Regions from separate parts of the Aliivibrio sp. A6 genome, predicted to be linked through region 3. Evidence: predicted binding sites of a transcription regulator. Region 3 holds the regulator's gene; each other region holds the start of a gene.

Region 1 (3,286 bases), on a different contig from region 3:
TCTCCTGACCATTTATCCACAAAGGTAGATGCACAGGCTTTACAGCGGTAGCGTTGACGATCGCCACTGTAGCCAAAGGCGTGATAAAGCTCTCGATGCGTTAGTACATCAAGACCAAAATGATCGCAATTTGAATTATTACAGGAAGGCAAAGAGTGTGATTGAACGGTATGCTGACGAGCCAGTTCATTCAATACTTCATTATTATTGATTAAGGGAGGAAAAGCGCCACATTTCCGACAAACTAATGCCGGTCGCTTAGGGTTAGTACGTTGAACTAAATAATGTTGTTCATCGCTATCACCAAAATTGTCACACGCCAATGTTTTACAAAAATTGAGTTGTAACCCTTTAGCAGCCAACGGCAGTTTTTCGGTCGGCACTAGACACCCCTTATAGATAGAGAGCGCCAGAGTTTATCTGGCGCAGCATAATTACAGTTTGATTGCTGTTTCTAGCGCAACGGTCATCATGTCATTGAATGATTTTTGACGGTCTTCAGAACTTAGTTTCTCACCACGCTTGATGTGATCAGAAACGGTTAGGATAGTCAGTGCTTTAGCGCCTAAGTCAGCGGCTACACCATAAATGCCAGCTGCTTCCATATCAACACCTAAAATGCCTAATTTTTCCATTTTGTCGAATAGATCAGCTTCTGGTGAGTAGAAAAGATCAGCAGAAAAAACATTACCTACTTTAACAGGAACATTTAATTCACGAGCTTGGCCTACCGCTGTTTCTAAAAGGCCAAAGTCAGCGATTGCTGCGAAATCGTGATTGTTAAAGCGGATACGGTTTACTTTAGAATCAGTTGATGCACCCATACCTATAACAACGTCCATTAACTTAACGTCATCATGTACTGCGCCACAGCTACCAACACGAATTACGTTTTTCACGCCAAATTCTGCGATAAGTTCATGAACATAGATACAACATGATGGAATACCCATACCGTGACCCATTACCGATACTTTTTTACCTTTGTATGTACCTGTGTAACCAAACATATTACGTACATCACATACTTGCTTTACGTCTTCTAAGAAGTTTTCAGCAATGAATTTTGCACGAAGTGGGTCACCAGGCATAAGAACAGTTTCTGCGAAATCACCAGCTTGAGCATTAATGTGTGGGGTAGCCATAATAAGGTCTCCGGTTTGAAAAATTAAAAATAAAATCGGTGTAACTAAATTTGTTGAATTATCTTTCTCGATATGTGGCTATTTTATGCCTATATTTTATAGTGTCATGAGATTGAGGTCACATTTTCTTATAGAATCTTGATTAATTTTCGTGTTGATAACTAAATTTGTTGAAAGTGAAGGAGCAATCGCAACCTTTTGTTAGTCTTAGCTTTAATACATGGATTAAGTTTTTTTATTTCTGTGCCTCAATTAGATTGAACTTGATGATGGGTAGGAGGATGATGCAGAAAAGCGCATTTTTTGTATCGTAATAATGTGAGTGAGTAAATTAGATGAAAGCAGAGAATAAACAATATGCAGTGATTGGTTTAGGCCGTTTTGGATTAACTGTGTGTGAAGAATTACACCAATATGGCTCTCAAGTATTAGCGATTGATATCAATGAAGAGCGAGTAAAAAAAGCAACCGATTTTGTGTCTACGGCCGTTGTAGCAAATTGTGCTAATGAAGAAACCATTGCAGAATTAAAGCTTGATGAATACGACATGGTAATGGTTGCGATTGGTTCTGATATTAACGCAAGTATTTTAACGACCTTGGTACTCAAAGAAGCAGGGGTTAAAACGGTTTGGGTAAAAGCGAATGATAAATTTCATGCAAAGATACTCACTAAAATTGGTGCCGATCATATTATTCTTCCTGAGCGCGATATGGGGATCCGAGTAGCAAGAAAAATGTTAGACCGTCGTGTATTTGAGTTCCATCAATTAGGCAGTGGCTTAGCAATGACAGAGATTGTCATTGGAGGGCAGAACATGGGTAAAACTTTAGGTCAGCTTGATTTTTGTCAAATGTCAGACGTGAAGATTTTAGCGCTTAAGCGTGGTCCTGAGATTGAAAGTGCTCCAGAACACAGCAAAATATTAGAGATCGGTGATATTTTAATTATCGTAGGTCCTGAAGATAAATTAGCAAAAAAAATTAGAAGCTTATGAGTTATATACCTAAGCGAGGCTTATATCCGATAAAGAATAACCAAAAAGCGAAAGAGTGGTCTGAACCGAGGATTATACTTTTTTCGTTTTTGGCTATTTTATTACCCTCGGCTATATTACTGACGTTACCTGTTTTTTCTGTTTCAGGTTTAAGTTTTGTTGACGCTTTATTTACGGCGACATCGGCAATCAGTGTAACTGGACTAGGTGTGGTTGATACAGGTACACACTTTACTATCAGTGGTAAGATCCTACTTATGTTTCTGATGCAGATTGGCGGTCTAGGGCAAATGACACTATCAGCCGTTCTATTGTATGTCTTTGGTTTACGTTTGAGCTTACGTCAACAAGCATTAGCTAAAGAAGCATTAGGCCAAGAGAAAAAAGTAAATTTACGTAAGTTGATAAAAAGTATTATTTGTTTTGCATTAATTGCTGAGCTTATAGGCATGATAATCCTCTCTTTTCGCTGGGTGCCTGATCTTGGCTTAGCTAAAGGACTGTTTTATGCAGCATTTCACTCTATTTCAGCATTTAATAATGCAGGATTTTCTTTATTCTCGGACAGTTTAATGGGGTATGTTGGTGATCCTCTTGTTATATTTACGCTGTCATGTTTGTTTATTGGAGGAGGGCTTGGCTTTACCGTTATTGTTGATTTAGTTAAAAACAGTTCAAAAGGGTTTAGTCGTCTACAACTGCATACAAAAATAATGATCATTGCAACACCAACCTTATTATTGGTAGGTACTCTATTTTTCTATGTGCTTGAATATAACAACCCGAGTACGCTAGCGTCATTATCTGCAGGTGATAAATGGCTCGCGGCTTTTTTTCAATCCGCTAGTGCGCGTACTGCGGGCTTTAACAGTGTGGATTTAACGCATTTCACTCAACCAGCGTTGTTTATCATGATTATACTCATGCTTATTGGTGCTGGCTCAACATCTACGGGTGGTGGTTTAAAAGTATCGACAATTACGGTAGCGACTGTTGCTACATGGACTTTTTTACGTCAGAAAAAGCACGTTGTGATGTTTAAAAGAACCGTTGGCTGGCCAATCGTAACGAAATCATTGGCTATTATTGTGGTTAGTGGCTCGTTATTATCCATTGCAATGTTTACTTTAATGCTCACTGAGC
Region 2 (3,286 bases), on a different contig from region 3:
ACTTCATTTGTACTTAATCGTATGACGAAACTTTAATAGACGTTAAGTGATTAGCCATTATTAGGTTACTTAACCCATTTATAAACAAAAAAGCCACTCACGTATTACCATGAGTGGCTTTTTTATGTCTTATGTTATCAGGACTGACTTCTTTAGAAAGAAAGGAAGATGCCTGCAACGGTTGCACTCATCAAGTTTGCTAATGTTGCGGCAAAGATAGCTTTCATGCCTAAGCGTGCAATGTCTGGGCGACGACTTGGTACAACGCCACCTAATCCACCCATTAACATAGCAATAGAGGTTAAGTTTGCGAAGCCACATAAAGCGAAAGTTACAATCGCTTGAGAATGCTCACTTAATTGATCTTTTACAGCCATTAAGTCAGCAAAGGCTACGAATTCATTAATTGCGATTTTTTTACCAATTAAACTTGCTGCGATGGTTGCTTCTGACCATGGAACCCCAATTAGCCATGCAATAGGTGCAAATAGGTAACCAAAGATCAGATCTAGGCTTAAGTTATCAAAACCAACTAATAAACCTACTTTATGTAATCCACCATTAACCAGTGCAATTAAACTGATAATAGCTAATAAGCTTGCGCCAACCGCAAATACAATTTGTAAGCCATTTAATGCACCTTGTGATGCGGCATCTATAATGTTTACTGGTGCATCATCAACGATATCGTCTTCATATTGCTCGGCTTCGTTAATCTCTTCGGTTTGTGGAACCAGAAGTTTTGCCATCATTAGACCAGCAGGAGCAGACATAAAGCTTGCCGCAATTAAGTATCGTAATTCAACACCTAACCCGGCGTAACCTACCATTGTGCCACCAGCAACAGAAGCTAGACCACCAACCATTACAGCAAACAGTTCTGAACGAGACATTTTAGCAAGGAAAGGACGTACAACTAATGGCGCTTCAACCGATCCAACAAAGATATTTGCGGTTGCTGACATTGATTCGGTGCGAGTTGTACCAAGAAAGCGTTGTAATCCGCCACCAATAATTTTAATTACCCAACCCATAATACCTAAGTAATATAAAACAGAGATTAGGGCTGAGAAAAATACAATGGTAGGTAAAACGTTAACGGCAAAAATAAAGCCTAACTTGTATTGAGCAAGATCACCAAAAAGGAATTCGGTACCAACTCGACCATAAGCAATAATGTCTGAAACAGCCATAGAGATACTATTAAGGATAGTTTGGCCAATTGGTACGTAGAGGATGAACCCAGCGAACAATAACTGAATTAAGAACGCGCCTAATACAGTGCGCCATTTGATGGCTTGTCGGTTTTCTGAAAAAAGAAACGCAATCGCGAATAGGCAAACAATGCCTAAAATACTGACCAAAAAGTTCAAGGTCAAACTCCAAAAGTATTTAGTTGATGATTGCGGGGGTATTTTAGTCAAAAATAAAAGTGTGACAAGGATCAAAATGTTATTGGATCCACATAGCAATAACAAAAATAAGGTTATTTGTTTATACTTTCATCAATAAACGGTCATTTGAGAACTTTATCACATATAAGAGAGTCAGTTGTTACTATATGGGATAATGGGGCGATTTATTAGACCTAACTATCCCTAAATTAGAGTGGTGGTTATATGATTAGATGTTATCAATTTTGTCTGAGTTAATGTGCACTCGAACAAACTCCATAAAAATATGAACTTTTTTCGCTAAGAATTTATGGCGTGGGTAAACGGCATAAAGTGGCATGGATTGATTTAATTCCCAATCAGGTAAAAGTTGAACTAGCTTTCCATTACGCAGTTCATCAGAGAGAAGATAAGTGGCAATATAACCAATGCCATTACCTGACACGGTCGCATTACGAATCGCATCGGCCGAATCAATACGATAATTCCCCGATACTTTTATTTGTAGATTCTCATCACCTTTATGGAAACCCCAGACATTATCTTTACGTTCACGACTCATATAGGTTAGACAATTGTGCTTTTTAAGATCGTAAGGGTGATAAGGGATCCCATGCTTGGCAAGATAAGAGGGATTTGCAACGAGCACAAAGTGACAATCAATCAGATGCCTTGCGACAAATCCTTCTGGAGGGGAATCCATTACACCTATCCATAAGTCTAATTGCTCTGCAATCACATCGATCTTATGATCAAATAAAGTTATCTCTATATTAAGCTGTGGATAGCGCTGATGCAGCTCTGATAAATAAGGCAAAATGTGGTTGGTTGCAAAAGACTGTGCGATACCAACACGCAATTTACCATTTAGCGTGTCGATATTAGAAAGCAGTTCATTTTCAGCTTCGTTAATTTCATCGGCAATATTGGCACAATGCACCGCGAAGGACTGCCCAGCTTCGGTAAGCGAAAAAGATCGAGTCGTGCGTTGTACTAACTGAACACCTAAGCGCTCTTCAAGAAGTTGAATTTGTAAGCTTACTTGTGTTCTAGATATATCGAGAAGCTGAGCGGCCTTAGTAAAGCTTTTTTGTTGTGTGAGCGCATTAAACACGATCATTTGTTTGGCTTGCTTTAACATAGGCTTCTCTATTGGTAACTTTAACAGGAAAAAGAACGCTTCTATTGTAATAGAGCGATGGAATTGAATAAAGTGAGTTGTGTCTTTGTTTTTAGCTATCTATTGAAGAGGCATCGTTTTTTCGTGATAGAGTTTAGAAACAAAGACGGCGGGTAAGGATATTAAAATGCTATTTCCATATAAGAATATTGTAATTTTAACGGGAGCTGGGATCTCTGCAGAGTCAGGGATTCAAACGTTTCGTGCCAGTGATGGTTTATGGGAAAATCATCGAATTGAAGATGTTGCGACTCCAGAAGGTTTTTTAAAAGATCCTGACCTAGTTCAAAGTTTCTATAATAAACGTCGTGCTCTGTTAAAAAGTGATGATATTCAGCCTAATGCGGCTCATAAGGCGTTAGCTAAACTTGAGAATGAACTTGATGGTACGGTGACGATTGTGACTCAAAACATCGATAATTTACACGAACGTGGTGGCAGTTTAAATGTGATCCACATGCATGGCGAGTTAAATAAAATTCGTTGTGAAGAATCAAATCAAGTGATTGTATGCACTGATGATATACATACTGGCGATTTATGCCATTGTTGTCAGATCCCTGCGCAGTTGCGTCCTCATGTGGTTTGGTTCGGTGAGATGCCATTAGAGATGGGACGAATTCATGATGCATTAAATCGCGCTGATTTGTTTATTTCTATTGGTACTTCTGGCTCAGTGTACCCAGCTGCGGGTTTTGTTCATGAAGCAAGA
Region 3 (3,286 bases):
ATCGTTCCTGCGTTACTTGCGGGTAATACCGTGGTATTAAAACCTTCAGAGCAAACACCATGGACCAGTGAAGTAATTATGCAGCTGTGGCAGCAAGCCGGTTTACCTAATGGAGTGATTAACTTAGTACAAGGTGCTCGTGAAACGGGTGAAGCACTGGCTAGCGCTAAAGGGATTGATGGGTTGTTGTTTACCGGCAGTGCGAATACAGGGCATATTTTACATCGCCAATTTGCAGGAGATACAGGGAAAATGCTGGCCTTAGAAATGGGGGGGAATAACCCAATGGTGATCTCTCATAATTTTGGAGATCGAGAAGCGACGGTTTATACCATTATTCAGTCAGCTTTTATCAGTGCTGGTCAGCGTTGTACTTGTGCTCGTCGTCTGTATGTGCAAAAAGGCCAAGCTGGAGATGAGTTAGTTGTGCGTCTTGTTGAGGTCGCAAAAAGCATTGTGGTTGACCAACCTTTTGCTGATAACGCGCCATTCATGGGACCGCAAATATCCGTCGCTGCGGCAGAGTTTATTTTAAATGCTCAGAAGAATTTACAAGCTTTAGGTGGTGAATCACTGCTTGAGGCGAAAAGCTTAGGCCACGCCTTTGTTTCTCCGGGCATTATCGATGCGACTAATGTAGCTGAATTACCGGATGAAGAATACTTTGGCCCATTATTGCAAATAGTACGCTATGAAACCTTAGAAGAGGCGGTAGATCTGGCTAATGGCACTCGTTATGGGTTATCGGCAGGTCTTGTTTCAACTGATGACAATGAGTGGGAATATTTTGTAGAGCATATTCGTGCAGGTATTGTAAATCGTAACCGTCAATTAACTGGAGCAAGTGGTGACGCGCCATTTGGTGGTCCGGGGGCATCAGGCAATATGAAACCAAGTGCCTACTATGCGGCAGATTATTGTGCCTACCCAATGGCCTCAATGGAAGGCGATGCCTGTGAAATTCCCGCTCAACTGTCTCCGGGTTTAACTTTATAAGAGGTGATAGGCATGAATAACGTAACGTCTTTATTTTCGTCATTATGGCAAGATTATATTACTCGTTTATCCCCATCGGCAGGAAAGGTTCATCAGTTATTATCTAATGGCGATGAATTGATTAACGATCACATTGCATTACGTACGTTTAACTTGCCTAAGGTTGGCTTGCAAACGTTAGCTGCCCCATTTTTAGCAATAGGGTATAAAGCGTGTGAGACGTATGATTTTGAAGCGAAAAAACTCAAAGCACAGCATTTTGAGCATCCAGATCCTAATGCGCCACTTGTTTTTATTAGTGAGATTTTAGTTGAAGAGCTATCGCTTGAAACTCAGAACATTATTCATGCTTTGGTTGAACAGGTGCCAGCGCATTATTTTGCGACCAGCGATTTTCTTTCAGCGGGCCGTCCTTGGGCGTTAAGTTTTGAGGAATATCAAATCTTAGCAAAAGAGAGTGAGTATGCTTCTTGGCTGGCAGCTCATGGTTATGGTGCTAATCACTTTACGGTTTATGTTAATCAGCTTGAAGCGTTTGCTGAAGTGGTTGATGTGAACCAACACTTACGTGATGCTGGTTTTGCAATGAACGAAGTGGGTGGTGAAGTGAAAGGCTCTCCTGAGGTTTACTTAGAACAGTCATCAACCATGGCCGATAAAGTGAAAGTGAGCTTTACTGAGGGTGAGTTTGACATCCCAGGTGGATTTTATGAGTTTGCTAAGCGTTATTCGCTACCTAATGGCAAGATATATACAGGATTTGTCGCTGCATCTGCTGATAAAATTTTTGAAAGCACAGACAGTTAATTCTAAAATTTAGGCATAAAAAAACGCAGCTCAAGAGCTGCGTTTTTATTCGTTTAAGATAAGCGTTAAATTAACGAGTACCGTAAACTACGATTGTTTTACCGTGTGCAGAGATCAAGTTTTGCTCTTCAAGCATCTTCAAGATACGGCCAACAGTTTCACGTGAACAACCTACAATTTGACCGATCTCTTGACGAGTGATCTTAATTTGCATGCCATCTGGGTGAGTCATTGCATCTGGTTGTTTAGCTAGATTCAATAGAGTCTGAGCGATACGGCCTGTAACGTCTAGGAATGCTAAATCACCTACTTTTTGGCTAGTGATTTGTAGACGAGTTGCCATTTGAGCAGAAAGACGCATCAGAATATCTGGGTTTACTTGAATAAGCTGACGGAATTTCTTAAATGAAATTTCAGCCACTTCACAAGGGCTTTTAGCACGAACCCATGCTGAACGTTCTTGACCTTCTTCAAACAAGCCAAGCTCACCGATGAAGTCACCTTGGTTAAGGTAAGAAAGGATCATTTCTTTACCTTCTTCATCTTTGATTAGTACAGCAACAGAACCTTTTACGATGTAGTAAAGTGTCTCAGCTTTTTCACCAGCGTGGATTAAAGTACTTTTTGAAGGGTACTTATGAATGTGACAATGAGATAAGAACCACTCTAATGTTGGGTCTGTCTGAGGTTTACCTAGAACCATACTTTATACTTCCTCTGCGTTTGCCAAGTAGGCGATGTCCATTTTAAAATAACTGAGCCAAATATCAGTTTGGCCTATAGAATATGGTTATCGGAACAAGGCTGCATGTTCGTTGAGATAATTGATAAAATCATACCTTGTTTCGCCGTTGATTTCTTGACTTTGATCGTATGAAATGTGCGACCAAGGGCACAATTTCGTGAAATGGATCACGAGTTTTCTTTTTATGTAGTAAAGAGGCTTTTATGAACGCTGAAGTTAAATGGATTGAGGGATTTACTTTCCTAGGTCAATCTCAATCTGGCCACTCTGTGGTAATGGATGGAAATGGTGGTGAAAAAGCCCCAAGCCCGATGGAAATGGTATTAATGGCCGCTGGTGGATGCAGTTCTGTTGATGTTGTAGATGGACTTAAATCTGCAAATCAAAAAGTAACAGGCTGTATTGCTAAGTTATCAAGCGCGCGTCGTGAAACTGCGCCAAAGCTGTTTACTCATGTGAATATTCATTTTGAAGTGAGTGGTGATAATCTGGATCCTAGCATTGTTGAGCAAGTTACTGCTGATTCATTACAGAAGTATTGTTCAGTATGTTTAATGCTAGGTGAAGGCATTGATATGACACACTCTTGGGAAATCGTGGCTTAAAATAATGCGTTTCCTAAAGAGAAAGCCTCGCTAATTTTCATTAACGAGGCTTTATTTAGCATAAAGGCTAAAAATTACAGAATGAAGCGACTTAAATCTTCATCTGCGACTAGCTTGCCTAAACGCGAACTTA

The links. The regulator CRP, encoded in region 3, controls carbon source genes, mostly activating them, when cyclic AMP is high. The targets are predictions, from matches to a motif close to TGTGANNNNNNTCACA.
Region 1: the regulator CRP is predicted to act here: its motif matches at 1,253-1,268, upstream of deoD (purine-nucleoside phosphorylase).
Region 2: the regulator CRP is predicted to act here: its motif matches at 1,522-1,537, upstream of PVK70_RS08290 (NupC/NupG family nucleoside CNT transporter).

What each region holds. Positions count from the first base shown of each region.
Region 1 covers NZ_JARACR010000032.1:18,732-22,017, reverse strand. Annotated here, with positions in the region: gene PVK70_RS15865 (IS1 family transposase) at 1-383, opposite strand, end outside; gene deoD (purine-nucleoside phosphorylase) at 435-1,145, opposite strand; gene PVK70_RS15855 (potassium channel family protein) at 1,481-2,143, shown strand; gene PVK70_RS15850 (TrkH family potassium uptake protein) at 2,140-3,286, shown strand, end outside.
Region 2 covers NZ_JARACR010000010.1:101,401-104,686, reverse strand. Annotated here, with positions in the region: gene PVK70_RS08295 (putative quinol monooxygenase) at 1-36, shown strand, start outside; gene PVK70_RS08290 (NupC/NupG family nucleoside CNT transporter) at 153-1,373, opposite strand; gene PVK70_RS08285 (LysR family transcriptional regulator) at 1,624-2,535, opposite strand; gene PVK70_RS19100 (DUF3894 domain-containing protein) at 2,492-2,602, shown strand; gene cobB (Sir2 family NAD+-dependent deacetylase) at 2,702-3,286, shown strand, end outside.
Region 3 covers NZ_JARACR010000006.1:132,791-136,076, reverse strand. Annotated here, with positions in the region: gene astD (succinylglutamate-semialdehyde dehydrogenase) at 1-996, shown strand, start outside; gene PVK70_RS05950 (DUF1338 domain-containing protein) at 1,009-1,803, shown strand; gene crp (cAMP-activated global transcriptional regulator CRP) at 1,874-2,506, opposite strand; gene PVK70_RS05940 (OsmC family protein) at 2,752-3,153, shown strand; gene hslU (HslU--HslV peptidase ATPase subunit) at 3,228-3,286, opposite strand, start outside.